DNA from 2 places in the Blautia sp. ZXY-1-B12 genome. Region 1 is predicted to be linked to the other one. Evidence: riboswitches for the same ligand, from Rfam matches in the RefSeq annotation. Region 1 holds a riboswitch; the other holds the start of a gene.
What was found. A riboswitch is a leader RNA that binds a small molecule or an ion and turns the genes downstream of it on or off. The one in region 1 is predicted to bind cyclic di-GMP.

Region 1 (16,286 bases):
AGGATGATTCTCTCCTGGTATTCCCGCAAGAAATACTGTGAAAAGTCCTCTGGTTTCTCTAAAATATCTGTATGCGTTGTCACCGGAAAGAAACAACTCATCTTCTCCTTCCAGAACAAATTTATCTCCGAATACTTCTGCACCCACTACCTTTGCTGTCTCTGTAAGTTCCTCATCATTGGCAAACGCATATACCGGATTTTTGGGAAATTCCATACGGATCTGTGTGCCAGTCTGCTTTTCAATTTCCTGCAGATTTCTCTCCAGCTCGTGCTCAAGTGCCGTGTAAGTTTCTTCATGAACTGCGCGTATATTTCCGTTTAATACCACATGGTCTGCAATAATATTCGTATATTCACCGCCATGGATTGTACCCGTACCCACAATATATTTTCCTGCATCCGGATGCTGTTTTCCAAAACTTTCATTCAGATCATGAATGGCACTTATCACTTGAGCAGCTGCATAAATTGCATCAATCCCCTTATCCGCTTCACACCAGTGACTGGATTTTCCATGAACATGAATCTGCATACTGTTGATCATGGAAGATGCCTGTCCCTGATGCACTGCCATTCCAAATGTCATGTCCGCTGCGTAATGAAACATCAGAAATGCATCTGCTTTCGGATTCTCTAATGCTCCGGCCTGAAGCATTCTTTTTGCACCTTCACCAATCTCCTCTGCAGGTTCAAAAAGGAACCGGAGCCTGACCGGAAAATTTTCCTGCATTCTTTGCTCTTCTGCCACAATTTTTGCAAGGATCAGTGCTGCTGCCAGGATCATATCGTGACCGCAGGCATGCATACATCCCTGATTTACTGATGCATATGGTAGATTTGTCTGCTCCTGTATGGGCAATGCATCCATCTCCGCCCTGAGTACAACCAGTTTCTCCCTGTTTCTCAGAGATGGAAGTTCCGCGATCAATCCTGTAGGTTCTATCGGCACAATCTCATATCCCAGTTTCTCCAGATATTTCCGGATATATGCAGACGTCTCCACTTCCTGAAGTGCCAGCTCCGGATGTTGATGAAAGTAATGTCTCAATGTGATTAATTCTTCCGTATATTTTTCTATATTCATCTGTTTTCCAACCTTTGTTCTCAGGGATTACCATTTTCATCTTCCGACATACTCAAAACCGCATTCGGACGTTCCAGGCAGAACTTCTGTATCTCTTCCAGAAATCTCTGACCGTATTTCTTTAGCTTATTCTCGCCCACACCGGAAACCTCCAGCATTTCTTCTTCATTTGATGGACATTTGATGCACATATCTATCAGCGTCTTATCACTGAACACGATATATGGAGGCATGGCTTCCTCTTTTGCAATTTCCAGACGAAGTTTCCGCAGAGCTTCAAATAAATCGTAACCTGCTGCCGTAAGCGCATCTGTACTGCGTTTTCTGACAGATTTCTGGGGCTTTTTCTTTTTATCCGGTTCTTTTTCCTCGTAAGTACGCATGATCACGTGAGTATTTTCATCTCTTAGCGGAGAAATATCGCCCAGTTTCAGCACACTGTAACGTTCCTGTGTCTGATAGAGATATCCCATCTCAGTCATCTGGCTGATCAGTGCCCTGAGTTCTGCCTCACTGTGATCATTCAATGCTCCATAAGATTTATACTTATCTGCTCCAAGCTCCCTCAACCGGGCTCTCTTAGCCCCCAGCAAAGTACCAAGCACAATTGTCAGTCCATACCTTCCTCTCGTCTCAGCTACACAGTTCACTACCCACTTCGCCTCTCTGGTCATATCTGTCTCATGGTATTCTCTGTGGCAATTTCCACAATTATCACAGGGACCGAAGGTCTTTTCACCGAAATACTCCAGAATATAATTTCGCAGACATCCTGTTGTTTTACAATATCCTTCCATGATCTGAAGCCTTCGTATATCCCGCTGACGAATGAGAAATTCATCCTCTTCATCCACATCGGAAAAATCTTTGTTATCCAGAAGCATTCGGTCGATTATAACATCCTGTGCAGAAAACAATAGAACGCACTGGGAATTCTCTCCGTCACGCCCTGCACGTCCTGCCTCCTGATAATAATTCTCCATACTCTGCGGCATATTGTAATGGATCACATATCTCACATTGGATTTATCAATCCCCATTCCAAATGCATTTGTTGCAATAATAACAGGGGTTCTGTCGTAAATGAAATCATCCTGATTCTTTTTTCTGGTTTCATTATTCAGTCCTGCATGATATCTGGTAACAGCAACTCCTTTTTGGAAAAGCAGTTCAAAAAGATTGTCCACATTTTTTCTTGTAGAGCAGTAAATAATCCCGCTCTCTGTTGGATGTCTGTCTATGTAATCCATCACAAAATCGTCTTTTCGCCGGATATTTTCCACGCTGTAATATAAATTCTTTCTGTCAAACCCGGTGATCACTACTTTCGGATCTTCCAGCTTTAAAGTACAGAGAATGTCGTTCTTTACTTCCTCTGTTGCAGTTGCGGTAAAAGCACTGACGATCGGACGACCGGGAAGATTTTTTACAAAGTCTACGATTTTGACATAGCTTGGTCTGAAATCCTGTCCCCACTGTGAAATACAATGTGCCTCATCCACTGTCACCATGGAAATCTCCACCTGTCTGGCAAATTCCAGAAACTCATAATTTTCCAGACGTTCCGGTGCAACATAAATAATTTTGTATCTTCCTCCTGCTGCCAGGTACAACGCCTTGCTAATCTGACTTTCCGACAGTGAAGAATTGATAAATGCGGCATGTATTCCCGCTTCATTCAAAGCCTTTACCTGATCCTGCATCAGTGAGATCAGAGGAGAAATTACAATCGTAATTCCTGACAGCATCAGTGCCGGTACCTGATAACAGATGGATTTTCCAGCTCCTGTCGGCATGATTGCAAGCACATCCCGGTGTTCCAGAATGGACTCCACAACACTCTCCTGCCCTTCTCTGAATGTATCATATCCAAAATAAGTCTTTAAGGTTTGTACTGCCTGTCTGTTCACCTGAAGCCTCCCTCTGCATTTTAATCTATTTTAATTTCTTTTTCAGCTCCTGAATCAGTTCGGAATAGTCTCTGTGCTGCATCTTCGGAAATGCCTTGATGATACGCCCCTGACCGACAACGGTATGATTGGTAATAGAACTGGACAGTTCCTCAAACTGAGCCTGAAGCTCCGCTCTTTTTATACGAAGCATTTCGATAGATTTTTCTCGCTGTGCGGCAGTTGCATCACGCAGTTCTGCTGCTGCAAGAGTTGCCTGAACCTTTCCTTCTCCCACTTTCTGCGCTGTGCCAATCGTAGTCGTAGCCAGTGTATCACTCAGTTTATCACTTACAATTCTCAGATCTGAGCGAACCTTATCCAGTCTGGTAAGCTTTTTATTCAGTCCCTGGATCACTGCTACCGTCACAATAAAATCTGTCAGATACACAGCATACAAAACTGCTATCACAATCCATTCCCAGGTTGCAGGTGTATGTAACGCATGTGCCTCTACATACTTCTGGAAAACTTTTACTACCATAACGATAGCCAGTCCCCAGATCAGAGAAAACTCCAGGCAAATGTAGCCATGAAAATTGAAGGGTTTATCTGAATAATCCCACCATCTTGCGTGGAAACACACATCCAGCAGCCAGCCTGCAACCAGTTCCACCGCAGTTGCCAGAACAATTCCAAACACAAAAATCATTCCATCACTCATCTGACGCCCGCTGCCCTGAATTGTATTGAGCAAAGCAAAAACAGAAAGCACCCCAAATCCATATACCGGGCAGACCGGTCCATTCAGAAAACCTCTGTTTATGACCTTTCCCAAGGCTACTGCATGAAAAATAACTTCAACAACCCAGCCGCCAAAAGAATAAATAAGAAAATACAGACATATCTGAAAATACGTCATTCCACAAATCATTCGTTGCTCCTCCTTGCTTTCATCAAACCACTTTTCATATCCCATTATCACAGTTCAAACAGAAAACTTACCCCAGACTGTTTTGTAATGTACTGATCAGTTCCTCTATAACAATTGGTTTGGATAGAAATCCATTCATACCACATGCCAGTGCTTTCTTTCTGTCTTCGTCAAAAGCATTGGCAGTCATGGCAAGGATCGTAATTCCCGCCAGTGCCCGATCATCCAGTGAACGGATCTGCTCAGTAGCCTCATATCCGTTCATTACAGGCATCTGCACATCCATAAGCACCAGATCATAATCACCTGGTCTTGAATTCTTAACCTTCTCCACAGCCTCTGCTCCATCTTCCGCTGTATCAACCTGAAAACCATATTCACTAAGGAGTGCTACTGCAATTTCTCTGTTCAGTTCATTATCTTCCACAAGCAGTATTTGCCTGCCTCTGAAATCTGAATCTGCTGCCGGAAGAATATTATCCTCTGCCCCGGCCTGCTTCTGGCCGATTGCAGCCATCAGAGTCTCTCTGATATCTGACATAAACATAGGCTTGGCACAGAACGCAGTCACCCCTGCTGCCCTGGCTTCCACTTCAATATCTGACCAGTCGTAAGCAGTCAGGATAATGATCGGCGTATCATCACCAAGACTGCGAATCTGACGGGTAACTTCAATGCCGTTCATATCAGGCAGACGCCAGTCAATAATATAAGCATGGAATGCATCCCCCATTTCCACAGACTGCCGTGCACGGAGAACAGCCTCCTTACCGGAAAGTGTCCATTCCGAACGCATTCCAACCTTCACAAGCATCTTAGTCACACTGTCACAGGTATTGAAATCATCGTCTACTACCAATGCTTTCAGACCTTCCAGCTCTGCGATTTTCTCTATACGGTGGTTCTCAGGCTGAATCCGCAATGGCAGACGGATAATAAATTCAGTACCTTTGCCCTGTTCTGTCTGAACCTCAATGGTTCCGCCCATCATATCCACGATGTTCTTGGTGATAGCCATACCCAGTCCTGTACCCTGAGTCCTGCTTACAGTGGAAGTCCGCTCTCTCTCAAAAGGAGAAAAGATCTTCTGTACAAATTTCTGACTCATGCCGATTCCGTTATCCTTTACCCGGATTTCGTACAGTTCACAGCCTCTCTGTGTACCCGGATACTCTCTCAGCCGGACAGAAACGGTTCCGCCTGCAGGAGTAAACTTGATCGCATTGGACAAAAGATTCAGCAGTACCTGATTCAGCCTGGTCTTGTCACAATAAACATCCTCATTGGTAACATCCATGACATCCATGTAAAGCTCTAACTGTTTCGCATGGATTTGTCCGCTGATAATGGTTTTCAGATCATGAAGAACCTCTGACAGACTGACTTCCGTCTCTTCCAGATGGATTTTCCCGCTCTCAATACGGCTCATATCCAGGATATCATTGATCAGTGAGAGCAGATGATTACTGGAGGAAAGAATCTTACCCAGATAATCCCGAACCCTTTCTTTATCATCAATGTTGCTTACAGCCAGTGTAGTAAAACCAATGATCGCATTCATTGGTGTACGGATATCATGAGACATATTGGAAAGGAAGGTGCTCTTTGCCTTGTTTGCAGTCTCCGCAGCGCGGACCGCCTCAGAAAGGGCCTGATTCATTTTTCTATCAGAGGTACGATCTGACAGAACCAGGATATATTTCTTTTTTCCGTTTACCTCGCTGCCCATTGCAACGTTATGAAACCAGCGGTGTTCTCCTGTTTTCTGATGAACATATTCAAGATCCCATTCCTGCTGCTCATGAACCTGGATTTCTTCCAGATACTTCTTCTCCGGATCTTCAACGTCCCCGGGATGCAGTTTCCCAAGGACACAAATATCTTTACGAATCTGTTCTACTGTAATTCCCAGCAGTTTTTCCACATTGGGACTGACGTAATCTGCCTGATATGTTTTTGCATCCAGCATCAGGAAAACGTCATCTACATTCATTGACAGCTTTTGAAACAATTCGTCCCTGTACAGGATCTCCGTATCCTTTCTCTTCAGGTTTACCCTGTTTTTCCGGAGAATAATTCCAATAAAAAGACCGGCAATACACACCGCTACTGCACTTACAAGCAGCACAGTGCTACGCTGCAGAACATTCATACTTGCATTGACGATATCAGCCTGGACAAGTCCCAGAAAGATCCAGTCCTGAGGTTTGGATTTCTCATAGACCAGATAGTAATCCTCTCCATCCAGATTTATCAGCATTGCATCTGTATGTCCTTCCTTAAACTCTTCTGAAAGTTTAAGGATCTCTTTTTCAGACATATTGGAATGTTCTCTCAGAATCCCAAAGAAATTATACACCTCTCCCCATGCCTCAGAAGAATGATCCACAACAACACGGCCATCCGGATGAACCACATAACTCTGGGCATTTCCATTGAAAGCAGAAATATTCAGCACATTTACGATATCAGAGTTTTCATAGGCAATGGCAATGGCATCATATTCAAAGCCCTGATAACTTCCATGAGGCCTGGGAGTAGCAAAAACAAGGAGCTGGGATTTTCCGGGAACCGTTGCATTGGTTATCACATCATTTCCCTGCCGGATCTCATCTTCAATATTTTCCTGCAATCCCAGATACCCGGTTTCACCTGTTGCCATCTTATAGTTCCCGTCCGCTGACAGGAAATAAAAATCTAAAAAGCCTGCATCTTCCTGTGCTTTCTCTATATACTCACGAATTTCACTTTCATCGGAAGTGTTCTGCAAATATTCCCCCCATATATGGAGATAAGTCAGATTCTTATTTGTCAGCTCACTTAGCATATTATCAGACTGATGAAAAATTTCTGTCAGGTGAGAAACACTTTCCTCATAAACAGTCTTCGATACAAACCCCAAATATTGGAAAACAGTCAAAAGGATTCCAACAAATAGGGCAATAAGAACTGCTGCATTCCATCGTTTTCTCACAACCCGTTTCTTTCTGTTTGTATTATGATTCTTAACATCCATTCTTCTCACCTCAGAGTAATGTAGTCTTCAGGCTCTGCAAGAATGGCATTACCATCTGAAACATATGTTGTCCAGGTATCTTCCACAGAGGTATCCCCTCCATCAAATACAATATTTTCCTCTGCCGGATAAGCTTCCATATATTGTGGTGCTGCAAGGCAGGTCACAGTAAAAGTATCCTTGTCCTGAATCTGTTTTCCATTCTTTGAAACTTTACTCAATGTATAACCATTATCCGTTTCCCTGATTTCTACAGAAATACCACTGAACACAGGCAGAGAGCCACGGTTAAAGGGGATAAAGCCTCCCTGGTAGCCTTCTACGAAGTTTCTGACCGTTTCCTTCAGTTCTGCCCCGCTCATCTCACTGCTGTAAGCGGAAAGCTCGTTTGGCATAATCATGTTGCCTGCCATTTTTTCTGTATAACCGGCCTTCAGTACATTTCCTGTAAAGCTGTTTCCTGTTGCAATCAGCACATCCGTCCCATAAATACCGCGCAAAGTGTTTGCCATAACAGAATAGGCTTCATTGCCTCCGCTGGTATGGAAACGATTGGAATAAGTTTTCTTTGAATCCAACACAATATCCTCAGAAGTGGATTTTTCTTCAAGAAGCTGGGAATTAAATGACTGATAAGCCTGCTCTGCATTATATTCTCCTGAGATCATCTTAGACACCACATCCCTGGAAATGGAAAAAAAGTCATTTGACGCAATACGGATATACATATGGTTTTCTTCGATCACAGGTTTCACATCCTTCAGATATTCCGTAAGCCGGAAATCCACATCCTGGCTATAGCTTAACAGATCCTGCCCATCATAAATGATCCGGTTCTGCGCATCCTCTGAAAGCATTGTGTTCAGTACCTTCATTGCTTTCTGCCGACGTGTTTCATCCTTTGTCAGGTCACGGTTTAAAGCTATCTGGAAATATGGTGTAGTCATCAGCCACTTTTCGCCGTTCTGCTGAAAGAATGGCAGGAATGTTGTGTTAATGCCCTGATCCTGGAACATTTTTACACCGGCAGAACTGCCGAAATACATGGCAAGCTTACCACTTTTGTACATCTCAACCACATCATCATAATTCATATCCAGATCATCCTGGCTCAGCCCTGTATCCTGAATAAACTGCTCCATACATTCAAAAGCCTCCGGCCAGACGGTACTGTCCAGACCTTCTCTCTTTGTATTGTCCGGGTCACTGTAGATGGTACGCCACTTACGTCCATCCACAGAAGACAGCTCTGATGCAGACAGACCCTGCAGTGTTTCCATACAGGTATAATCATAGTAATAGTCTGCAGTAAACCCACGGATACCCACCTCATCAAATGCCTGGCAGGCAGAAACGAAGCTTTCATAATCCGTTGGAAGAGGAATATCATACTTTTCAAAAAGATCTTTGTTCACTACAAAGCCATGGGCATCTGCACACACAGGAAGCCAGTTTACACTGCCATCCTGATTTTTGAAATTGTTAAGGTAGGTATCATAGACAGCACCTGCAGCATTGGTTGTGGAAAGATCCATCAGACTGTCCTTCAGGGGGCTTGCATCATGGAGGGAAAACCTGCAGCAGGTTATAATATCCGGCAATCCGCCGTTTTCATTCAGAAAACGATAGAAATCCAGATCATTATTGCCTACTACAAATTCAACGTTGATATCCGGAAGCTGTTCCTGGATGTATGGCGCATATTTTTCATACAGCTTTGTGCTCCATAAATACACTGTGATGGTTTCTGCATCTTCTTTTTCCGCACTTTTCCCGCCGCAGCCAGACAGAAGTGATACGGCTGTCACCATCGCCAAAAGCACAGCAAGTATCTTATTCCATTTTTTCTTTTTCATTATAACTTCTCCTGATTATGTTTTACTAACTCATTGATCGCTTTTACTAATAACTTTCCATCAACAGGCTTGGCAATATGTTCATCCATTCCTGCTTCCTTTGCTCTCATTTTGTCCTCAGTGAACGCGTTTGCTGTCATGGCAATGATCGGTATCACTTTTGCATCCTCTCTGTCCAGAGAGCGGATCATCTTTGCTGCTTCATATCCATTCATGACAGGCATCATAATATCCATAAGAATAACATCAAATTCTCCAGGTCTGCTTTTTCTGAATATGTCAACAGCCTTCTGTCCATTCCATGCTTTTGTCACCACAGCGCCTTCATTCTGAAGCACAAATTCTGCAATCTCCATATTCAGCTCATTATCCTCTGTCAGAAGAACATGGAGCCCCTGGATAGAAGTTTCTGTTTTTTCTTCCGTTTCAGTCCTGTCCTTCATATCTGCATCAATCTGGAATGGAATCCGGATCACAAATGTAGTCCCTGTGCCTTCTTTACTTTCAAAGGAAATGGTTCCGCCCATTTTCTCCACCAGTTTTTTTGTAATTGGCATTCCCAGTCCTGTTCCGGCAAATTTTGTGCGACTTCCTGCATGTTCCTGTGCAAATGGTTCAAAAATGCGTTTCTGGAATGCCTCTGTCATTCCAATTCCGGTGTCTCTGCAGACAAATTCCAATGTGGTCATTGCTGTCTGTTTCGATGGGATTTCCCGACAGCTGATATAGACATATCCGTTTTCTTTGTTATATTTCACCGCATTAGACAAAATATTCATCAGAATCCGTTTCACATGCACCGGACTTCCAATAAGATTCCAGTGTGTAACTTCTTTCTCTTCCCAAATGATCCGGATATTCTGCTCCGCAGCCATATGTTCGATCACACCCAGTATTTCCTCAAAAATACTGTTCAGATTAAATGGGATTTCTTCCAGAACCACTTCATCTGACTCCAGCTTGCTCATGTCCAGAACCTCGTTTATCAGTTCCAGCAGCAGATGGGATGTCTTTTTGATCTTTGCCCTGCATTCCGTCTGTTTCTCCATATTGTCTGCATAATGGTCTGCCACATTGATCATGCCGCAGATTCCATTGATCGGTGTCCGGATATCATGGCTCATTCTCTGCAGAAACTCGGTTTTTGCCTCATTGGCTGCTTCTGCTTTTTTTGCTGCTCTCAGAAGTTCTGCTTTATATTTTTCATCTTTTTCCTGTTCCTGTTTCCGGTGTGCCAGATCCGCTCTGTAACCCCAGAAGCAGAATATACCGAATATGAGTAAATAAAGAAAAACGACAGCTGTTACACTTAGTGGCAGGTTACGGAATACTTCCGTATCCGGAAGATAGGCATAAATATAATAATCCCGCTGCTTCAGCATGATTCCGTAACCTCCGGTTCCTTCATTTTTTAAATGAAAAATATGCTGACTGTCTGTATGCTCTTTCATTGCCTGGACAACCTGGTTGCCGGCAGTATCCTGTCCCAGCAGGCTTTCATCGTTGCTAGCAACGATGGTTCCCTTATCTGCAACAATAATCGTTCCATCTTTCTGAGTGCTATAGCCATTTAAAAGGTTCTGTATTGTCAGGGTATAATTTCTGACAAATTCCGGAGATGTGTAATAATAAATTGCAACCATACCTGGTACATCTTTTCTGGCACAGGCTGCAATGTCGATACGTGATCCGTCTTCTCGGTCAATCCGTTCCGAATAAGATCTTTCTTCATATCCGGTAAAATCCATGATAATGTCTTTTTGCAGATAATCTGTGATCTCATTGGTCAGAGCCTCATCCATGCTGTATTTGCAGACTGTCTTTCCCTCTGCATCCAGCACAAGGATACCATCCACCCAGAGGGTCTGCAGATTTTCTTTCAGAAACTCCTGGCTTAGCCGGCCGCCGTTTTCTGTTTCCATGTCGATATTCGTACTCATCTGTCTGGCGCTTTCAATGGCACGGAGGAGACTTTTAGATTCCGAAGCTTCATTATAATGGGTGTAGGTGGAACACTGCACTTTGACATAGTTTACAGTTTTCACCATCCTGTTCTCTGCTTCCTTTTTCTCTGCCTGAAAAAAGTAATACAGGGAAGCTGCAGTCACACAGATTCCAAGCAGAATGCCGAATATCCAGAATCGCTTTACTTTTATTCTTCTCCTAATATCCAAGATCATCCACCTCCAGATACTTCTGGGGATCATCCAGATATTTTTTAATGATTTTCAGGGATGTGCCATCCTGACGCATTTCTTCCAGCGTCTGATCCATCTGCTCACAAATTCCTCTGTCATCCTCTTTTGCAAAAGCAACACCTATCCCGACCACCATCAGCGGATCTTCCAGGATACGGAAGCTTGCATCATAATCCTTCATGTACTGGACAATGGATTCCTCATGTGCAGCAACTGCATCTACATATCCTTTTCCCAGAAAGGTATAGATTAGTTCCCTGTGCCCAAGACTGATCAGATTGCCCAGTTTGGGGATCCTTTCATCTGTCCGGTTCAGAAAGATGCCTTCCGGTTTGGTTGTGGACTGGACGGCAAGGTTCTTTCCCTCCAGATCACTTAGTTTATAGATATCACTGCTCTCATTTACAGCAACTACCTGGCGGCTTGCTATGTAGGGTCCTGCCCAGCGGTAATCGTCAAGGCGTCCTTCCATGGAAAAACAGCCCATAATACAATCGATCTCTCCGCTTTCTACCAGTTCTTTTTTCTTCTCCCAGTTGATCTGGACAACATCCACCTGATACCCCATTCTTCTGAAAGCTTCTGTAGCCAGTTCCACATCAATTCCTGTGGGGATTCCATCTTCATTCAGATAATTGTATGGCGGATAACTGTCACTGCCCAGGGTGATAACGGGCTTTTCTCTTTCTTTTTTAGTAACATCTGCATTTTTGCACCCTGCCAGGGCAGTTGCTAAAATTCCCACAAGCAGAATGCCTGCAATCACTCTTTTTCCTTTCATCTTTTCTCCATTCCTGCTGTTCTTCTCTATTTTCCATCAAATTTAACCGAATCAGGTAAGTCCCCTGCGGAGGTTGCGAATATCCGCTTGAAGACAAAAAAAAGTTCCTTGTAAAAAATTTTACAGGAACTTTTTCCATAATGCCCATTTAACATTTACCTTTTTTTATTACTGAGGCATGATGCAACCGGCTGGCATGGCCAGATTTCAATCTGACTTTAGCTCCTTCTGGCTTTGCGCCCCGGCTTTTCAACCGGTTTGCCAATAAATGCCATAAAAAATTATTTTTATTATAGCACTCATACTATATCATGTCTATAAGAAAATATGTTACTGTTCACAGCAACACGCTTCGCAGGATATTGCCAGTGAACAGTAACGAAAATATACCTCTTAACATACAAATCCAGCTTCCCATCAAAACTTAAGAGAAATTTACCGGAATGAAACTCCTTCATCAACCGGCCATGATTTTCTAAGTGCCCCATAGGAGATCAGAAAATTCGCAAGCCATCCGGCCGGTACAGCAAGCCAGACAAATGCAATTCCATAACGCGGTGCAAAAATCAAGGCAACTGACAGCCGAATGGCAAGGTTTACCATATTGGCAATGAGAAACGGCCGCATAATTCCAAGTCCACGAAGAACTCCATCTGTTGCCATCTTAATACCCATAAAAATAAAGAAATATCCCAGCCATTTCATATAATCCCCGGACACCTGATATGCCAGAGCGGTTCCATCTTTTCCAAGGAATAAGGAAGAAATTGGGGTGTGCAGTGTTTCAATGACTATGAAAGCAAGGACTGCGAAACACAGATCTAACACCAGTGCAGCGTGATATCCTTTTTTAATACGTTCAATTTTCTTTGCTCCAAGATTCTGGGAAACATAGGGCGAAACCGCATTTCCAATGGATACAAATATCAGTGAAAAAACATTCTCTACTCTCATGGTTGCCGCATAACCTGCCAGCGCCTGTGTACCGAAGGGATTTACAACCGCCTGTACGATCATCATACCAATTGACACTGTGGATTGCTGAAGAACCGATGGTACTGCAATACGAAGCATGGAATGTAACTCCTGCCTGTCAAACCAGTTAAAGCGGCTTTTATATCGACGCATCCGGTTAAAGAAAATCAAAAGCGAAAACACTGCGGAAATCCCCTGCGCAATGAGAGTTGCAAGGGCGGCACCGAACACACCCAGCCCTAAACCTGCCACCATCCAAAGATCCATAACAATATTCAAAACAGAAGAAAATATCAAAAGGCCCAGCGGAATCTTCGATTCACCGATGGAATTGAACATCGTTGAAAGGATATTGTACATAAACAGAAAGGGAAATCCCACAAAATAAACACGCAGATACAGTACCGCTTCATCCAGTATGTCAGCAGGTGTTTGTAATAAACTCATCATAAAATGAGAAAAAACAAAGCCAAAAACCCCCAGAAGTATACTCAGAATCAGAAAACTGATCAACGATGTTGACACAATTGTTTTCATTTTGCTATAATTCTGAGCTCCAAAATAGCGGCTCACAAGTACACCTGCTCCTACACCGGCTCCCAAAGCCACACAGATGAAAACATTGGTCAAAGCGGCACAGGCTCCAACTGCCGCAAGTGCAGAGGATCCCACAAACTGACCTACGATAATGGAATCAGCCATATTATATACTTGTTGAAAGAAGCTGCCCAGAATCATAGGCATTGCAAAAACAGTCAGTGCTTTAAGAGGGGCATCTGTGATTAAATATTCATCTTTTGACATTCTCATTTTCCTCCATCAATTCCTGCTTTTTATCCGAAATCACGATTGTATTTTCAAAATGTAAGTTTAAGATTTCGTTACGCAACAATTATATGTAGTTACAGCAAATAAGTCAAGCTGCTGTTTACTTTTAGTAATATAAATGATATGATATTTGATATTGAAAAAAGCTGCTATCAGATGGATATTATTTTATATTATTTTACAGGAGGGAACTTATGTACCTGGACGGTTTAGATGAGCTGGATCAGAAGATTATCCGGCTGCTTATAGAAAACGCACGTATCTCTTACTCTGATATCGGTGAAGAAACCGGTATTTCCAGAGTGGCAGTAAAAGCCCGTATCCAGGCTTTGGAGAAAAGAGGCGTAATCGAAGAATATACAACAATTATTAATCCGCAAAAAATCAGTGGGGCTGTATCATGCTATTTTGAAATTGAAACAAAACCGGAGTACCTGGCGCAGGTGACAGATATATATGTACAAAAATGATACAGTCACACAGATTTACCGTGTCACAGGAAGAGACAGGCTTCATATACATGCCGTTGCTTCATCCGGTGATGAAATGGAATACTTCCTGCACAATGTCATTGATACACTGCCTGGCATTATCAGCTGCAGTTGCAATATGATCTTATCACGCATTAAAGATATTAAAGGATTACGGCTATAAAAGTCAGAAGCTGCAACCAACCTTGATCCATACAGTCATGTCACCCTGCCAAAGTGAATTAAATATAACGCTCCCAGCCACTTTTTGACTTCAACAGTTTGCTCTTCCTGAAACGCCTCGCAGCTTTTCAAAATAACAATAAAATGCCCATTTTTCGTACACGGGAACATATCCTAAAACGCCACTATACTATTGAAGAGTTGTCAAAGCAGTATCTGATGAACACCACTACTTTGAAATCCGTTTTCAAAGCAGTCTATGGAATGCCCATCGCTTCTTACATGAAAGAATACCGTATGAAGTTGGCATCGAATATGCTGTTGCAGGAAGATAAATCTATTTCGGGAATTGCCGCCGCTGTGGGATATAAAAACCAAAGTAAATTTACATCGGCTTTCCGAGATATATTTCAGATATTACCTACTGCATATCAGAAACTGTATCGTAATCAATAATTTTAATACAAAACTGCACCCACAATATCCCTGAGTGCAGTTTTGTATCAATCAATATTCTAATGTTTCTCCATCAAGTGGAATATCAAGAACAAGCATCCTATACAAATGCACTTTCCTCTTTTGCTTTCCGCAAATCTTTTAACACTGTTCCTATATCTCCCAAAATAGCAATTCCCTTATCTTCAATGAATTCCGGCAAAAACTGATATTCTGAATTTACGGAAATATAATATGCATCTTTCAAACTGTTTGTCAGTTCCCAAAACGGTTCCTGTATAAACATCGGTGTCATGCGCCCTACTCCAAGTTCTATCAAGAGAATTTTTCTATCTTTGTTCTTTTGAATGTATTTTGAGATTTTCTCATATTCTTCTTCGTATTTTTTCCCTTGCAGAAAATTCCCATATCCTCTTACCCACGGAAACATTTCCGCACCACAATGAGGGCAGCGAGGAATCAGTTCATCCGGCACCATTGTCCCCTCTCCCATAGCCGCAATCATATCTGCCACAGGTTGTACGGCATCCCATGTTTCATCCTGACAGCACTGGGAACACTGGAAGAAACGATGATCTCCCTGAATCTCACTGACCTTTTCTTCCGGATAAATCTTTACAAACTGTGTATCCTGATTAGTCGTTAAGATATGAAAGTCCTTTCCCTGCAAGATTCTATCCAAATCCAGATATGGATCTCTGATAGGGGCATTTTGTGTAGCATTTAAAAAGGTTGCCACATATCCCCAGTGTTCATTTCTTGTAGAAAACCGATGCATCATGCCGCTAAAAGCACCTTTGAATCCATACTTATCTGCAAATTTTCCAAAATGCTCACGAAAAGAAGGGGTATCACTATAATAAAAGTCACCACCTCCAGCCGCTGATAAACCGGATGCTCCGCCTACTATGATACACTCTGCCTCCTGCACTCTGCGAACAAATTCCTGAATCTGTTCCTCATAAGAAAGTGGTTTTTGTTTGCTCAACACTACAGCAGTACCGCCGGATGCATAGGTACTATAGTGTCTGGAATAGTTCATTTGTGTTTTCATTACCAAATTTTCATAACAGCTCATTTTTTTCATTCTCCTATCTCACAACTGTAATATCTTTAACCACCTTACTTAGTCTATCCTTCCCTTTCTGATTTCCTTTAACGCTACCGTAAGATTACCATCCACACCGATGGATTTTTCTTTGATTTCCTCTGGAATGTAAATTTCGCCCTTATTAAATGTGATATATCTTGCCTGTGGTTCTACTGCTGCAAGCTGCATCAAAGGAGCTTTAATCATCTGATTTCTCCAACCAATGCCAAATTCCAGAATTACCAGCTTCTTTCCATGTAAATTCTGAATAAATTCTTGATAACGGGCAGCCTTTTCTTTCCAATTTTTCGTTTCTGTAAACGAGGACATCTCACCCCAATTTACTTCCATATCTCCACCGCATTTTGGACATTTCGGCAGTAACTCTTTGGGTACTCTTCCGTTTACTTCCTCTTCTGTCATGGCGAGAACTGCTTTTTGATTAGGATAGACCTCATCATGACATCTGTTCTTGCACCGCATCTGGGTTAATTTCCCTTCCATTTCAAAAACACGGTCTGCCT
Region 2 (16,286 bases), on a different contig from region 1:
ATGCCATACCATAGGCAGCATTAATCTCCCCTGCCTGAAGAGCCATTGCCAGTGTATCACCGTCAGAGATTGTACGGACAGTGATCTCATCCACATTCACATCTCCGTTCCAGTAGTTTTCATTCTTTACAAGATTAACATGATCATCTGTCACCAGTTCAGTTGCCACATAAGGACCTGTACCGATCACTATACCATCATCACTGATACCTGCCTGCATATCAATAATACATCCATAAGGATCACTGAGATAATTGATCAGTGCAGGCTTCGGTTCTGTAGTCTTTATGGTAACAGTATTTCCATCTGCCTCGATAGTATCAATGCAAAGATCTCCTGCTGCACGCTCATGATTGGCAACCAAAGCCTCCAGGCTTTCCTTTACTGCTTCTCCGTCACAGGCACGTCCATTGGAAAACACAACTCCGTCGTTCAGTGTGATCTTCCAGGTCAGCTCGTCAATATTTTCATACTCTTTTGCGATCCATGGCTCTATTTCCATTGTATCAGAATAACGGAAAAGAGTTTCCCCTACTCCATAACGGATGCAAGCCCATCCTGCATAGGTATTCTGAGGATTAATATCTGCCTCCTCATTTTCCGCATTAAAGGTGGTATCGCCAAATACCAATGTCTTTTTTTCTGCTGCCAGTGTTGGCATAGCTGTCATTCCTACTGCCAGCCCCAGGGCAATTGCCATTGCCAGAAATTTCTTTGTTCTCATTTTCTTTCCTCCTCGTTTGTTTTCATATTACTTATCATGAACGGCTGTTCTTAGGATCCAGATAGTCACGAACTGTATCACCTAACAGATTGAAAATTGCCACAGATATAAAAATTGCAATTCCAGGTGATAATACTACCCATGGATATGTTTGGATCATACTTCGTCCGCTGCTCATCATACTTCCCCATTCAGCCATGGGAATCTGTGCTCCCAGTCCAAGAAATGACAGACCTGCAAGTTCCATCATCATGGTACCGATATCAAGCATGGCTGTTACCAGAACAGGGCCCAGCATATTTGGAAGAATATGTCTGAGCATAATCTGACCTGAGCTGTCACCTGCCAGTATGGCAGCATGAATATAGGGTTCCTCTTTTAATGCCAGAGTCTGCCCTCTGGCAATACGTGAATATTTCGGCCAGCTTACTACTGCCAGTGCTATAACAGCATTCTGAATGCCTCCCCCAAGAATAGCTGCAATCGCCATGGCAAATACAAGCCCAGGGAAAGCAAGACATATATCTGAGATTCTCATCATAACAGTATCTGCAGCTCCGCCAAAATATCCGCAGCATACACCCACAGCTGTTCCTAACACAAAAATCACAGCAACCAGGATAAAGGTCGAAAAAATACTGGCTCTTGCACCACTTATAACTCTGGACAGCATATCTCTCCCATATGTATCTGTTCCCATAGGATGCTGAAGACTGGGGGGCTGAAGTGCACTTGCCAGATCCTGTGCATAAGGGTCATATGGACAGAGATGCTCTGAAAAAACTGCAAGTATCACAAGCCCTATTGCCAGAATAAGAAAAAAGACCAGCTTTTGTTTTATATGGTTTTTCTTAATCTTCTGTACACGCACTGTCACATTTTTATTCTGCTTTTCACTCATTGTTTCACACCTCCCAGACGGATTCTCGGATCCAGGAACCGGTATGACAGATCTGTAAGCAGATTTACTACAACATAGATGATCGCCATCCACATAACATATGCCTGAATAATAGGATAATCACGCATGGAGATAGCATCTACTGCCATCTTTCCAACTCCATCCCACATAAAGATTGATTCTACGATTGCAGTTCCTCCCAGCAGATTTCCCACTGACAGCATCAGCAAGGTAATGATGGTTACCAGCGAAGCCTTCATAATACTTTTCCAAAGAGTGACAGAAAACTTTACTCCTCTTGCTTTCGCTCCTGCCACATAATCTTTACTCAGTTCATCCAGCACAGTTGCACGGACCTGGCGAAGATACTTGGCCGACATGGCAATTGCCAGAGTGATTGCCGGCATTGCCACACTCTTTAAACTTACATCTTTGGATATAACCGGAAAAATCCGCAACCTGATCGCAAGAAAATACATCAACAGCAATGATACAAAAAAATTAGGAAGACTGTTTCCTATAAAGCTGCATAAACGGATCAGATAATCCGTAATCGTATTCTGTTTCACTGCTGACAGAATCCCCAGAGGGATTGATATGATGATGGTCAGCAAAATAGATGTCACTGTAAGAAGCAGCGTTGCCGGAAGCTTTGATATGAACGTGTCAAAAACCGGAAGACTGGATACATAGCTGTTTCCCATATCTCCATGAAGCAGTTTCCCAAGCCACACAAAATACTGGGTCAGAAATGGTTTGTCCAGTCCCAGCTGTTCTCTGGCTGCATTTAACTTATCTTCTGACAGGATCTGTCCTGTATTTTCCATTTTTTGTGTTACTACATCACTTCCCGCAATCCGCATCATGCCATAGGAGAGAAAAGTAATCGCAAACAAAATGGGAATCAGCTGGAGCAGTCGTCTGAATGCATATTTTTTCATTTGAGTATCTCCATTTTATAATTTTTCAAAATTGTACTCCTAATTAGCCTCCACTCAGTTTAACAAAAGCAAAAACAGCCCACAACCCACCCGGGGGGTTATGAGCTATTCTTAATTTGAATATCTATCGTCATTTTTGGAATAGGTTTTTTTAATATCAGCAATAATTTAAAACAACCATCCCATTTTGTTCTAAACTATGTTATACTACAAGAGCTGTCGAACCTCCAGCAGGAAGGAGGTGAGTTTCATGGAAGCAATTTTTACTTCATTTCTTGTCTCTGTCATAGCAGGCGTAGTTAGCTACTACATATGCAAATGGCTGGACAGCGGACATTAGACAGCAACAGTCTAAACGGAACAGCTCCCCGTAACGAGCAAGAAAGCCCTCAGAGCGGCAACTCTGAGGGCTTTCGTTTCGCTTCATGGAAATTTCACTTCATTTCTTAGCTACTATTAGTATATGCAAAATAAGTTAAAAAGTCAACTGCAATTTTTATTAATGCTTCGGCAATTAATGCTTCGGCAGTCTGCTCTTTAAAAACTCCACAAGCTCTGCCACACTCTCATCCATTGCTTCTCCTTTGTGGAGTATAAAACCAAAAATCACTTTACTGTCTCCAAGATCCAGAGGGATTCCCGGTGTAGTTCCTTCTTTGTTTTCTGACAGGTAACTTCCGCTTATATTTGCCACCTTACTGTTCTTCAGCATTTTTTCCATAATATAATCACTGTTGGTCAGCACGGAAATATCAATATCCTTCCATTGGAATGCATCTTCTTTTACAGCACCGATGTCAAAAAATTCATCCTGATAATTCTGTATAAAACGGATTCCCTCCAGGTCTTCCAGTTCTGCCCTCTCTTTGCCGGAATTGTAAAGCTCTGTCAGCCCTCCCGGATACAGCATTACATCTGTTTCATAGATAGGTTCGAAATGCATTTTGTTTTTTGACAATTCATACAGGAAATTTTCCTTCTGCTGACTGAGGATATATACAAAACCAATATCATCCATATAATCCCGGACTCTTTCCATTACGCTTTGTACACCTGCTGTTGTTACCTGGAAATGATATTTTTTTTCATAGGTTTCATTATAAAAGTCTACAAATTGATTGGCAAACCAGGAGCTGGGATTTAAAGATATCCGGATCCATTTTGTCATTCCGCTGGAAGCCATATTTTCCAGAACATTTACTTCATTTATAATTTTCGACGCATATTCATACATCTTATGCCCCTGTACTGTCAGTCTGATTCCTCTTGGCAGTCGTTCAAAAAGCTGCATTCCCAGCGTATCTTCCAGTCCCTTGATTACCTTGCTGACACTGGGCTGTGTAGAATACAGATTTTTCGCAGCATCACTGAATGAACCAGTCTGCGCACATACTACGAAATACTGTAATTGTTTTAAATCCATAAAGATTTTATCCCTCTTTCTGTTTTTATCCGCCATTAACCCTTTTTTCTATTTTGAGTTTTATCTTCATACATTCTGTGATCTGCCATAATGCGGATTTCATCGATCTTCTGGCTGTGTTCCGGATAAATGGCATAGCCACAGCTTGTATCCACGCTCAGCAGACGACCCTCTATGTTAAAAGGCCGGTCAATGACTCTTTTTATTCTTCTGACCATCATCTCACAGAATTCATCATTAATATTGCCCTCCTCAATGATCAGGGAAAATTCATCTCCACCGATACGGAAAGCATAGTCTGTCTTCCTGATACATTTGCACAATCTCCGGGAAACCGCCTTCAGCAATCTGTCCCCCATGTCATGTCCATAAGTGTCATTAACAGGCTTAAACCTGTCCAGATCCAGATAGAACATGGCAAATTTTTTATGCAGCTTTCCATTTCTTTTTAATCTTTCGGAAAGATAACGCTCATTATAAAGTCCTGTCAGTGCATCCGTATTTGCCAGCTTCTCAAGTTCATGCTTCTGCCCGATATCCTGAGCGATCAACATTACTTTGGACAGTATACTGCCTTTCCATTCCACAGGTATCACTGACATTACTTTATAAGAAGATTTGTCAAGAGTACAATATTCAAAGGTATACAGATCATCCTCAGACATAATAACCTTTCTCAGATATTCCGGTGAAAGCAGATCATCCATCTGTATATTTATCTTTTCCGTAAGTATCACATACTCTCCGGACATACGCTGAAGAAGTTCCCTGTAATCACCTGTAGGATTATAATAAGACTCATTGTTCATCTCATAATATTCATATATCCCGCTGTCCAGATTACAAACTGCAAAACGCTCTACAATCCTGGTTACTCCCTGAATAAGTTGATCCATGGCGATGTTCTGCTTTAACATCGCTCTGCGTTCTTTTTCCGCATTTTTCGAATCCGTCACATCACGAAGAAAAATCATGGCGTGTCTGATCTCTCCGTTCTCATCTGTATCTCCCTCCATCACTACATTCCGGATAATACGCAGCTCTCCGTCAAACACTGCTTTGCATTCCTGACTGAGTTCCCCTGTGATTTTTCTGAGTTCCTTCGTAATATATTCCCGGTTGTAAATCTGCGCAACCGCCTCTTTACTCTCAGGACAGACATAATTATTAAGAAACATCTGTATCAGTTCATCCCATGTCCGGCTTTTGTTGGAAATTTCCTGAAGCGAGCCCTTTACTTTCATAGATTCAAATGTATTTTCCTGAAGATCCACATAATATTCACACAGATTCATATCTGTAAAAGCCCGGTGAAAAGCAGCTTCCCTTGCTTCCTGATTCCGGGCAAAGTGAGCAGATCTGACAGATAATACCCAGATTGGCCGTCCTTTATTATCCCTGGCATCTGCCTTCACAATCCTTACCGGTATTGATAAACCTTTACTGTCTGTCAGATACAAGATGTGAGAACCCTGTAAATCATGAAGTCTTTCCGGTGAAAATATATGCTTTTGCTCATTACAGACCACACTGAGCATAGAGCCGTCTGATGCTTTCATAAATTCATCAAGGTCATCCCACCCCAAAAGCTGCAGAAAATAGTTACTTACACTCCAGATTGTCAGCTTCTCATCATAATAACCGGCGACTGTTCCCACCGGATCATTCTGTTTCAGTACATATTCAATAGCTTCCTGAACTGAAGGATTAATATCCGTATCTTCATTTGCGACATATATTTCAATCTTATTCATTTTGTTAAGCATACACCTATGCTCTGACATGATATTCTCAACCTTTCTTTAAAATAAAAGAGAATAATGCCCGCTACAATACAACAAGACATTACTCTCTGTATAAATGCAACTGGCTGCCATTTTACAGGCCCTTTAGCTTTGCGCCGCAGCCTTTCGACTGTTTTGCCGATACTGTATCTGTGTTGCCTGGTGTACCAACAAGTTGATTCACAGATACATTATATATATTATATTTTCAATCTCTTATTACTGTTTACCGTTAATATTTCCTGCACCGCTGTTTATTTGTTACTGTTTACTCCGTTCTCAGTAACGTTTATACGCTTTGTAAACCCAAATAACGACTTGCCTCTTTCAATCGTCAGATCAGGTAAACACTAATTGCAATATATTATTTGCATATCCCCGGAATAATGTCAACTGCTATTTTCCTTATTTCACAAAATTTATTCCAGATTGCAAATATCAGACATTGCATTTGTAATTTATAGTAATTAACTACGGCAGCCGAATTCAAACAAAAAACAGATCCAATATCTTATAATCAAAGATACAGGACCTGTTTTTATTATCTGAAATTCAGCCTGCAAGATTCAGCATTTTTAATAAGAACAGCCAGCTCAGGCCATAATAGGTAATTACTGCAACAAGGTCATTCACTGTTGTAATCAGCGGACCTGATGCTACTGCCGGGTCAATATTGATCTTCTTAAAGAACAATGGAATACAGGTGCCTACTGCACTGGAGATCAACATAGCCAGCAACAGTGCCACACCGATACATCCGGATACTGCATAGGAAAACAAAAGTGTTTTTCCTTTAAACAGATAAATATACAATCCGATCAGCGCAAAAGACAGAATTCCAAGAAGTCCGCCATTACACAGACCAATTCTCATTTCCTTCCACACAAGTTCCAGTTTCTGCTTACCTGTCAGAGATTCATCCATCAGCACACGAATCGTCACAGCCAGAGACTGGGTACCCACATTACCTGCCATATCAAGGATCAAAGACTGGAAGCACATAATGATCGGAAGTGCAGTCACCACCTTCTCAAAAATTCCTACCACTGAAGAAACTACCATGCCAAGTCCCAGAAGAATGATCAGCCAGGGCAGACGTTTCTTCATACTTTCTTTCAGTGGCTCCTTTAAATCCTCTTCTGCAGTCAGACCGGCCAGCTTCGCATAGTCATCACCCATCTCATCATCAACCAGGTCAATGATACTGGCAGATGTGATAACACCCAGAAGCTGATTATCGTTGTCAAGAACCGGAATAGAATCCTCAGAATAATCTTTCAGTTCTTCGATACATTCATCAATATTCTCTTCCGCATATACATATGGATAGGAAGTCACCACCAGATTCTCAAGCAGATCATCGCGTCTGGCAATGATCAGTTCTTTCAGATTAATAGCCCCATAAAATTTCTGCTGCTCTGTCACTACAAAAATAGTGGAGATATTGTCATTTTTTGCAGCCTGTTCGATCAGACTGCTCATTGCCTGCTTAACTGTCAGTTTATCTGTGATCACAATATAATTTGTTGTCATGCGGCTTCCGATCTCATCCTCATCAAAGGATGCGATCATCTCCACATCACGTCGAACCTCAGGTTCAAGCAGATCGATCAGTATTTTTTTCTTTGTTTTTTCAACTTTATTTAATACATCTGCAAGAGCATCTGTCTCCATTCTGGATAAAATGGCTGCTGCTTTTCTCACATCCATTTCATTCAGATACTCTGCTGCATTCTCCTCATCTGTATATTCAAAAATATCAGAGAGCATATCTGTATCCAGGATACGGTACAGCTTGCACCGCTCCTGTACAGTCAGTTTTGGCATTACATCTGCCAGATCATTCTCATGATAATCCTGCAGCCTTCCTCCCATAACGGCTGGAGAGGTGTTGCTGCGGATGATCTTCAGAATTTCTTTGGAATAATCCTGTACTCTTTTCTCCATTCTTTCATCCTCCGTTTTTTTGCATAAAAGCACACCAAAAGAAAGCAGTCTGTTATTTATTACATTTTACTGCCATTTCTTCCATGCTTTTTCCAGCACAATAAACTGCAGGGTATTATGCCATAACCTGCTATTCATCCGCTGTCCGTAACTGTCCGGCATCTTCGCCGGATCATTACTGCTCAATATGTAATTGCATGATTCGGGGGAATTTCATAAATACAGGATAAGAAATGAAAAAGACATCCGATCTTCCACATACAGAAACTGTCAGATCACAGACAGTAAAAAACTTCTATTTTATATGCATACATGGAAAATCCTGAAAATATATGACTACAGCAGAACAAAAACGGCTGCTATACTCATATACTCTTTTTAATTCAGATCCTGTGCTACTACTTCGCCCATGAGAATCGCAATTATCCATTCTGTTCCACCTGCCTTTTCTTTAAAATTTACGATTTCGGATATCAGACCCTGTTTTCGGGAATCTGATTTCTAACAGCAAATTTTATGCTGTTCCCTATTTTGAAACAGCATTTTTAAAATTATTTTCAATTTGCACAGTTATTGTAACCGCCCAGTAGAGAAAAAGCAACCCTGTTTTCTCATTTTTTACATTAATTTTTGTTAATGTTAACGATAAGTTTGCTTCTTTTATTCCTAAATGATAGAATATAATCAGAAATTTACAAATAATAAGATTATTGCCATAAACATGCAAGACTATAATTGATATTCACAGGAGAAAAAATATGTCATTTATCAGTGTGTTTGATGTTATGGGGCCGAACATGATCGGTCCTTCAAGTTCACATACCGCAGGTGCGGCGCGTATTTCCTATCTTGCCCAGAAAATGATCGAAGGCCCGTTAAAGAGAGCCGACTTCATCCTGTACGGCTCTTTTGCAAAAACTTACCATGGTCACGGTACTGACCGAGCTCTGCTGGGTGGTATTATGGGATTCTCTACCGATGATATGCGCATCCGAAATTCTTTTGATATTGCTCATGAAAAAGGTCTGAAATTCTCTTTCACTCCAAATGAGCAGGAAACAGATATTCATCCGAACACCGTAGATATCTGCATGGAAAATGAAAAAGGCCAGAAAATGACCGTACGCGGCGAATCCCTTGGAGGAGGCAAGGTCCGTATTGTAGATATCAATCACGTACAGGTAGACTTTACAGGCGAGTACAGTGCAGTGATCGTGATTCATCAGGACACTCCCGGCGTTGTGGCCTATATTACCAAATGCCTGAGTGACCGCAATATCAATATTGCATTTATGCGTCTGTTCCGTGAAAGCAAGGGAGAGATTGCTTATACAATCGTAGAATCTGACGGCAAACTTCCTGAGAATATCGTTCCTGCGATTCGCGAGAACCCGAATATTCATGAAGTTATGATCGTACAGATGTAAAGAAAGGAGGATTTTTATCATGGATTTTAAAAATGCAAATGAACTCTTAGCACTCTGTGAAGAAAAAAATCTTCCTATCTCAGAGATTATGCGTATCCGTGAGATTGAGCTTGGCGAAACAGCCTCTGAGATTGTAAATAAAAAAATGACACGAGTACTGGGAATTATGAAAGATGCTGCTTTCTCACCAATCAGACAGCCGGTAAAATCTATGGGTGGTCTGATCGGCGGCGAAGCCAGAAAGCTGAGTCTCCACGCTCAGGAGAAAAAAGGTCTCTGCGGAAATCTGCTTCAGAAGGCAATTACTTATGCTATGGCTACACTGGAAACGAATGCCTCCATGGGGCTGATCGTGGCCTCTCCTACTGCCGGTTCTGCCGGAATCGTACCGGGGCTGATGCTGGCAATGCAGGAACATTATCAATTCTCTGATGAAGAGATTATACGGGCATTATTTAACGCAAGTGCCATTGGTTATCTGGCAATGCGAAATGCAACTGTTGCAGGTGCGGTAGGCGGATGCCAGGCCGAGGTAGGGGTTGCATCTGCAATGGCTGCATCTGCTGCTGTAGAGCTGATGGGAGGTTCACCGAAAGAATGTACTTTTGCTGCATCTACTGTTCTTATGAACATGCTTGGTCTGGTATGCGATCCGGTCGGTGGTCTGGTAGAATATCCATGTCAGAACAGAAATGCTGCAGGTGTGGCAAACGCTATAATTGCCGCAGAAATGGCTCTCGCAGGAATCCCGCAGTTGATTCCTCTGGACGAAATGATCCAGACGATGTTTACCGTGGGTAAAAAGCTTCCTGCAGAACTGCGTGAAACTGCTATGGGAGGATGCGCTACTACGCCATCTGCATGTGAAGCATGCCATATATGCAGTTAACAGGCTGACAAATAAAAAAACTGTCTCTGTAATGCACCTATTTTCTACGTATAATGTGCATATACAGGACAGTTTTTTATTATTTTTCCAGCTTTGCCAGCACTTTTGATGTAAAATGTGTATCGAAAAACTGAACAAAAGGTCCGAATCCAAATGCACTGACCAGTGTTCCCAGTCCGACGATTCCCCCTGCAAGCCAACACACCAGTGCACTGATCGCATCATTAGATACTCTGCACCAGAAATACGGAATTTTCGGCCATTTCTCTGTCATGATCAGGGAAATACTGTCATATGGTGCAACTCCCTGTTTCGGAAGCTGGTACATGGAAATTCCAAGGCTTGTTATGATAACTCCAATAAATACGGTAACCACCTGCATTGCCATCTGATCCGGTGCATCGATCACAGATGTGATCAGGTTATAGAAAAATGTAACAAAATATCCAAGGAATAACGCATTTATGATCGTTCCCAATCCGATAAGCTTTCTTCCCCAGATAATTTCTATTACAAAAAATCCCAGATTCAGAAGAATTAAAAAACGGGCATATTCAATTCCCACACATTCTGCCAGTGCCATTACCATTCCGCTGAAAGGGTCATTTCCAAGTCCGGAAAGTTTAAATATCGCAATTCCCAGACCAAGGATTATATTTCCAATCAACATTACGACCACATACTTCCAGTTTATTTTTCTGATCCATTCACTCATCTTTTTTCCTCCGTAAAATTAACTCTTTCTATCATATCAGACAGTAAAATACTTTACAATATTCTTTCTGTAAATTGTTTTCCACTATTTTAAAATTACATTACTGTTCACTCCGTTCACAGTAACGTACCCAAAATTCATTCCAGATTGCCTGCGGCAATGGAATTTTGGCTTGTATGTCTTGTGATTTTGGCATATTCATGCCAAAACGCCTCTCAGGATAGTGGTGTGTGAACAGTTACAAAACTACTTGATTTACTCCGTGAATGTGACTATAATGAGAAAAACGTATATAGGTGTATATACACCCTTCTATACACAATAAAAACAGGAGAAAATATAATCTATGGAAAAGTTAAAAGCATTTCTCAGACGTAAAGACATCGAAATCTCCATAAAACGTTATGGAATCGATGCCCTTGGTGCCATGGCGCAGGGTCTTTTCTGCTCCCTGCTGATTGGCACGATCATCAACACACTTGGAACACAGTTTCATATTTCATTTCTGACCACTGCTGTGGCAACTGTAAACGACACCCAGTATACCGTAGGCTCTCTGGCATCTGCAATGAGTGGTCCTGCCATGGCTGTCGCCATCGGCTATGCGCTGCATTGTCCGCCGTTGGTGTTGTTTTCATTGATCACTGTTGGCTTTGCATCTAACGCATTAGGCGGTGCAGGCGGACCGCTGGCTGTATTATTTGTAGCCATCTTCGCTTCCGAAATCGGAAAAGCAGTATCTAAGGAAACCAAAATTGATATTCTGGTCACTCCACTTGTCACGATCGGTGTAGGTGTTGCCCTGTCCGCGTGGTGGGCTCCGGCACTTGGAAGTGCAGCAATGAAAGTGGGAAATATTATTATGTGGGCAACCAACCTGCAGCCGTTCCTGATGGGAATCCTTGTTTCTGTATTCGTGGGTATTGCACTGACACTTCCTATCTCATCTGCCGCCATCTGTGCTGCGCTTGGCCTTACCGGACTTGCCGGAGGAGCTGCTGTTGCAGGATGCTGCGCACAGATGGTAGGTTTCGCAGTAATGTCCTTCCGTGAGAACAAATGGGGCGGACTTGTTTCTCAGGGAATCGGAACATCCATGCTCCAGATGGGAAATATCGTAAAAAATCCACGCATCTGGATTGCACCGATCCTTACTTCTGCCATCACCGGACCTCTTGCAACCTGTCTGTTCAAACTTCAGATGAACGGTACTCCGGTTTCTTCCGGTATGGGTACCTGCGGTTTCGTAGGACAGATTGGTGTCTACACCGGATGGATGAATGATATTGCCGCAGGAACAAAAACAGCTGTCACAGGCTGGGACTGGGCCGGACTTTTGCTGATTTCCTTTATCCTGCCTGCAATCCTGTGTCCGTTCATCAACATGTTTATCCGTAAGCTTGGATGGGTGAAAGACGGGGATATGACACTTTCATAAGCAAAAACAGCTGCGTTACCTGTCAATTGAAACTGTTACTTGATAAAAATTTCAGCTAACAGTTTCAATGGTAACACAGCTGCTTTTTATTTTTCCACTTCCGTATATTGATTTCCCTGAGGATCACTCAAATTGTCATCCACATAAATTTTTCATCCCTTTGGAAATCGCCTTTCAGTGATAAAATTTTTATATTCGTACTTCTTCATCCATTTTAAGCAATGCACTCTTAGCCAGCTGATCTGCCTCTTCATTGTAGTGATTGCCCGTATGAGCTGCTATTTTACAAAAAGAAATCTTTACTTTCTTTCCTGCTTCCTGCATATGAGCAGCATATTTGCTGGTCAGAGGTGTTTTGGCTCTCCACACACCTGTTACCCACTTCTCTACACCTTCGTAATCATAGCGGATTTCCACAGCTGGATATTTGTTTTCTATGGCCCAGTTTACTGCAGTCATGGAACCAAGCATCTCTCCTGCCACATTTCGGATCGCGACTCCTGCAGAATCACTGCCACTGCCGGATTTACGGATTTCCTGTCCATCCGGTGTAAGGATCACACAACCAAAGGCATATCTGCCAATACTTTTCTCGAAACTTCCATCTACATAAGCAATGACCATATTTTCAGGTACTTCCACGATTCCTGCCGCCTCTTTTGCTTTATCACCGGATACATTTCCTGTTGTCTCCATGTTCAGAAAAGCCAATGCTTCCTCTTTCTCTGTAAATCCCCGAAACTCAGCTCCTGAATATCCGCTTACTGCCTTCTGGCACTCCGCCCATGTAGCAAAAAGTCCTGTTTTATGTCCCTTGCGTACTGCATATATTTTCTTCTTTGCCATAAAATCCTCCTGAACAATCAATATTTTGACTCACATTACTTTACTATATTTTGATTAATACTATATAATCTTTCTTTCTATCAGGCAAGTTATACAATGGAAATTTCTCAAAAAAACAACGTGCAGATACATTTTAAAATCGAGATAAATCTTCAAACCTGAAGTTATCTGTCGACTTCAATGTTTCTGCACGTTTTTTATAATAGCAGATATTTTAATCAATACCTTCTGTTAACCTGTAGCAATTACATAAAATACTGCATTCCTCTTTATCTGAATTTATAAAGCCTTATGATACAATTCCACAATATCCTGTTTCCTGGAGGATCTTGGATTTACTGCAATATTTCCGCTCTTCATGGCGTCATCTGCCATGGCATCAATCTTGCTTTCAATCTCCTCATCAGAAATCTCTTCTCCCTTCTTTGCCTGGCGGATGGCTGTGGTCAGGTCTTCCGGGATTCCGATATCCTCGTTTAATTCCCTGATGGCATCCACCAGCATCAGTGGTTCGAATTCATCCTCATATGCAGGGATCGGACTGATATAATTATAAATCTTCAGATATCTGCCATGATCTGCCAGAGCATTATATTCTGCGATCACGGGAAGAAGAACTGCATTTGCCACTCCATGTGCTACATTAAAGAAAGCACTTACCGGATGGCTCATGGCATGGACATTTCCAAGTCTTGCAAAGGAAAAGGCGATTCCTGCAAAAAGAGATCCCGTAAGCATTGCCTCTGCAGCTTCCAGATCTGTACGTCTTGCCACAAAACGGCGGATATTTCCACCGATCAACTCCATTGCTTTCTCTGCCATTGCGTCAGAAAAAGGAGATGCTGCTGTGGAAACATAAGCCTCCTCCGCATGAATAAATGCATCGATTCCGCAGGCTGCTGCCACAGATGCCGGAGCAGATGTGAGAAGTTCAGGATCCAGGATCGCATATGCAGGAAGAAGTTCATAACTGAATACCGTCAGCTTATAATCTCTGCTGTGGTCAGTGATAACAGAAAATGCCGTAACCTCTGAGCCGGTTCCCGCAGTAGTCGGGATTGCAATCAGCGGAACAATTTTTCCGGGAACCTTATGTGCCCCCTCATATTCTGTAATACTGCCGCCATATTTAGCCGTAACTCCCACTGCTTTTGCCACATCCATAGGAGAACCACCGCCCAGCGCAACGATAAAATCTGCGCCGGAATCCTTATACGCTTCTGTCGCTTTTTCCACTGTGGTGACAGACGGATTGGCTTCTACATCTGTAAAAATATCCACTGCCATTCCGGCGTCTTTCAGATAATCCGCCGCCTTATCCACAACTCCCATTTTCCGGAGAGTTGGTCCTGAGATCAGCATTGCATGAGAACCTCCAAGCTTTTTGGCACATTCCGGAAGCTTCGCCAGAGTACCTGCACCGACTGTAATATTCTGAGGAATAAAAAATTCAAATGGATTCATTAATTTCTGCCTCTTTTCCTGTATTTTTTCAATATTGCAATGTGCAGGGCATCTACCCTGCACAAATTCAAAACTCTGTTACCCAAAATAATTCCTAGAGCGTGTCTGAAAAAGGCTTTCTGCAAGATGTGCGACACAATTTGTGGGATATTTTGCCCGGATGAGGGCGCCGTAGCGGGCTACGGCAACTGAATTCGGGTGAAATATCCCGCAAAGTGGGGCGTGCAGATTGCGGGAATGATTTTTCAGACACGCTATAGTACAGCGTTTCGTAAATAACTATACCAATCGCGTAGGATGCGGATTCGAGTGTGCTGGTATAAAAACGCAGGCGTAGCGGGCTACGCTGAGGCTTTTAGACCTGTGCAATCGGATTCGCAGACAAGTGAGTGGTATAGTTATTTCGAAAACGATGTACTAGCAATAATTGTCATGTCATTTATAGCGTTATGCCATAGAGGAAAGCACCCTGTCAATAGCCGCATCGATTACCACATCAAGCTCTTCATCATCAGCCTCCGGCATAAGACTTGCTGCATCCTCATCAGAGATCAGTTCAATAAGTTTACCAAAGTCTTCTTTATATTTACGTTTACAGATCGCATAAAATACAACTCCAAGTAAGCTCCAGCCGCCTACCATGATCCATTCCTGAAATACCAGACTTCCACCGGAACCCGGAATACAGTAAACCAGAAGCATCAGCCCTGACATGACTACTGCCATAAAACCTACAAATTTGTAGTGGCCTACTTTGTAAGGTCTTGCCATATCCGGTTCCTTTTTACGAAGGATCAGGAAAGAGACAGAAACCATACAGTATGCAAGGCAGCATCCGAAGTTACCTGCATCACAGATCCAGACCATCATTGTTCTTCCTGCAAAAGGAGCCAGCATAGTCAGGGCACCGATCAGATACAGAGAATTAACCGGAGTTTTGTGCTTCGGATGAAGCTTTGCAAAAAACGGAGGAATCATGTAGGATTCTGCCATAGAGTACATGGCACGGGAACCGCCAAGGAGGAAGGAGTTCCATGATGTAATAATACCACACATTCCACCTACAATGATAACCTTGGCCATAATCTTTGTCCCGAAAGCCTTGGCCATGGCATCTGCCGTTACAAGTCCTGTTCCCTGCTGAGACTCAATGATCTCTGCCGGATTCAGGATATAACCTACTGCAAGAATAACCAGTGCGTAAAATACAACAGCCAGCACAACAGAGAGGATCATCATTTTACCGATTTTTTTCAGCGGAACATTAATCTCCTCTGCTGCCTGTGGGATAACATCAAAACCAATAAAGAAAAACGGAGTGATAACTGCAACCTTAATAATACTTTTCATTGCTTCACCGGTACCGTTTCCAACAAACATCTGTCCCTGAAGGTTATCCACACTTCCTGTAACCACAGAAGCCACGATCAGAATAATTCCGGCACCGCCGATAATACAGGTAAGAACAGTCTGCAAAACTGCTGCAGTTTTTGCTCCATTAATGTTGATTATCATAATAAGAAAAGCAATCACAATTGCCACGATCAGCCAGGATGCATAAACATCAAAGCCTGCAACTGTATAGAGATATCCTTTCAGGAACCCCGGACACAGATAAGTGATGATTGTGGGAAATGCACATGCCTCAAAGCAGGCAACACTTACATATCCAAGAATAATCGCCCAGGTACAGATAAAAGAACCTGTAGAACCCATTGCCCTATAGCTGAATACGTGCTCACCACCACACTGAGGCATGGCTGCTGTAAGCTCTGCGTAAGTCAGAC

Region 2: it holds a riboswitch for cyclic di-GMP, as region 1 does, so the genes downstream of both, AC075L_RS14460 (sensor domain-containing diguanylate cyclase) here and AC075L_RS09205 (substrate-binding periplasmic protein) in region 1, are expected to answer to the same signal.

The regions. Positions count from the first base shown of each region.
Region 1 covers NZ_JBWJVP010000168.1:30,341-46,626, reverse strand. The annotation lists gene AC075L_RS09235 (M20 metallopeptidase family protein) at 1-1,086, opposite strand, end outside; gene recQ (DNA helicase RecQ) at 1,107-2,996, opposite strand; gene AC075L_RS09225 (putative ABC transporter permease) at 3,022-3,909, opposite strand; gene AC075L_RS09220 (hybrid sensor histidine kinase/response regulator) at 3,977-6,925, opposite strand; gene AC075L_RS09215 (ABC transporter substrate-binding protein) at 6,931-8,781, opposite strand; gene AC075L_RS09210 (ATP-binding response regulator) at 8,781-10,961, opposite strand; gene AC075L_RS09205 (substrate-binding periplasmic protein) at 10,945-11,760, opposite strand; cyclic di-GMP riboswitch class I at 11,940-12,033, opposite strand; gene AC075L_RS09200 (MATE family efflux transporter) at 12,196-13,539, opposite strand; partial or broken gene AC075L_RS09195 (Lrp/AsnC family transcriptional regulator) at 13,758-14,217, shown strand; gene AC075L_RS09190 (helix-turn-helix domain-containing protein) at 14,361-14,672, shown strand; gene AC075L_RS09185 (SIR2 family NAD-dependent protein deacylase) at 14,773-15,750, opposite strand; gene AC075L_RS09180 (SIR2 family NAD-dependent protein deacylase) at 15,799-16,286, opposite strand, start outside.
Region 2 covers NZ_JBWJVP010000219.1:2,392-18,677, reverse strand. The annotation lists gene AC075L_RS14480 (ABC transporter substrate-binding protein) at 1-724, opposite strand, end outside; gene nikC (nickel transporter permease) at 759-1,625, opposite strand; gene nikB (nickel ABC transporter permease) at 1,622-2,566, opposite strand; gene AC075L_RS14465 (LysR family transcriptional regulator) at 3,081-3,989, opposite strand; gene AC075L_RS14460 (sensor domain-containing diguanylate cyclase) at 4,025-5,755, opposite strand; cyclic di-GMP riboswitch class I at 5,848-5,923, opposite strand; gene mgtE (magnesium transporter) at 6,326-7,720, opposite strand; gene sdaAB (L-serine ammonia-lyase, iron-sulfur-dependent subunit beta) at 8,479-9,147, shown strand; gene sdaAA (L-serine ammonia-lyase, iron-sulfur-dependent, subunit alpha) at 9,167-10,036, shown strand; gene AC075L_RS14440 (YczE/YyaS/YitT family protein) at 10,116-10,751, opposite strand; gene AC075L_RS14435 (PTS sugar transporter subunit IIC) at 11,098-12,189, shown strand; gene AC075L_RS14430 (ribonuclease H1 domain-containing protein) at 12,379-13,035, opposite strand; gene AC075L_RS14425 (iron-containing alcohol dehydrogenase) at 13,315-14,499, opposite strand; partial or broken gene AC075L_RS14420 (DUF6783 domain-containing protein) at 14,578-14,688, opposite strand; partial or broken gene AC075L_RS14415 (DUF6783 domain-containing protein) at 14,638-14,778, shown strand; gene AC075L_RS14410 (APC family permease) at 14,947-16,286, opposite strand, start outside.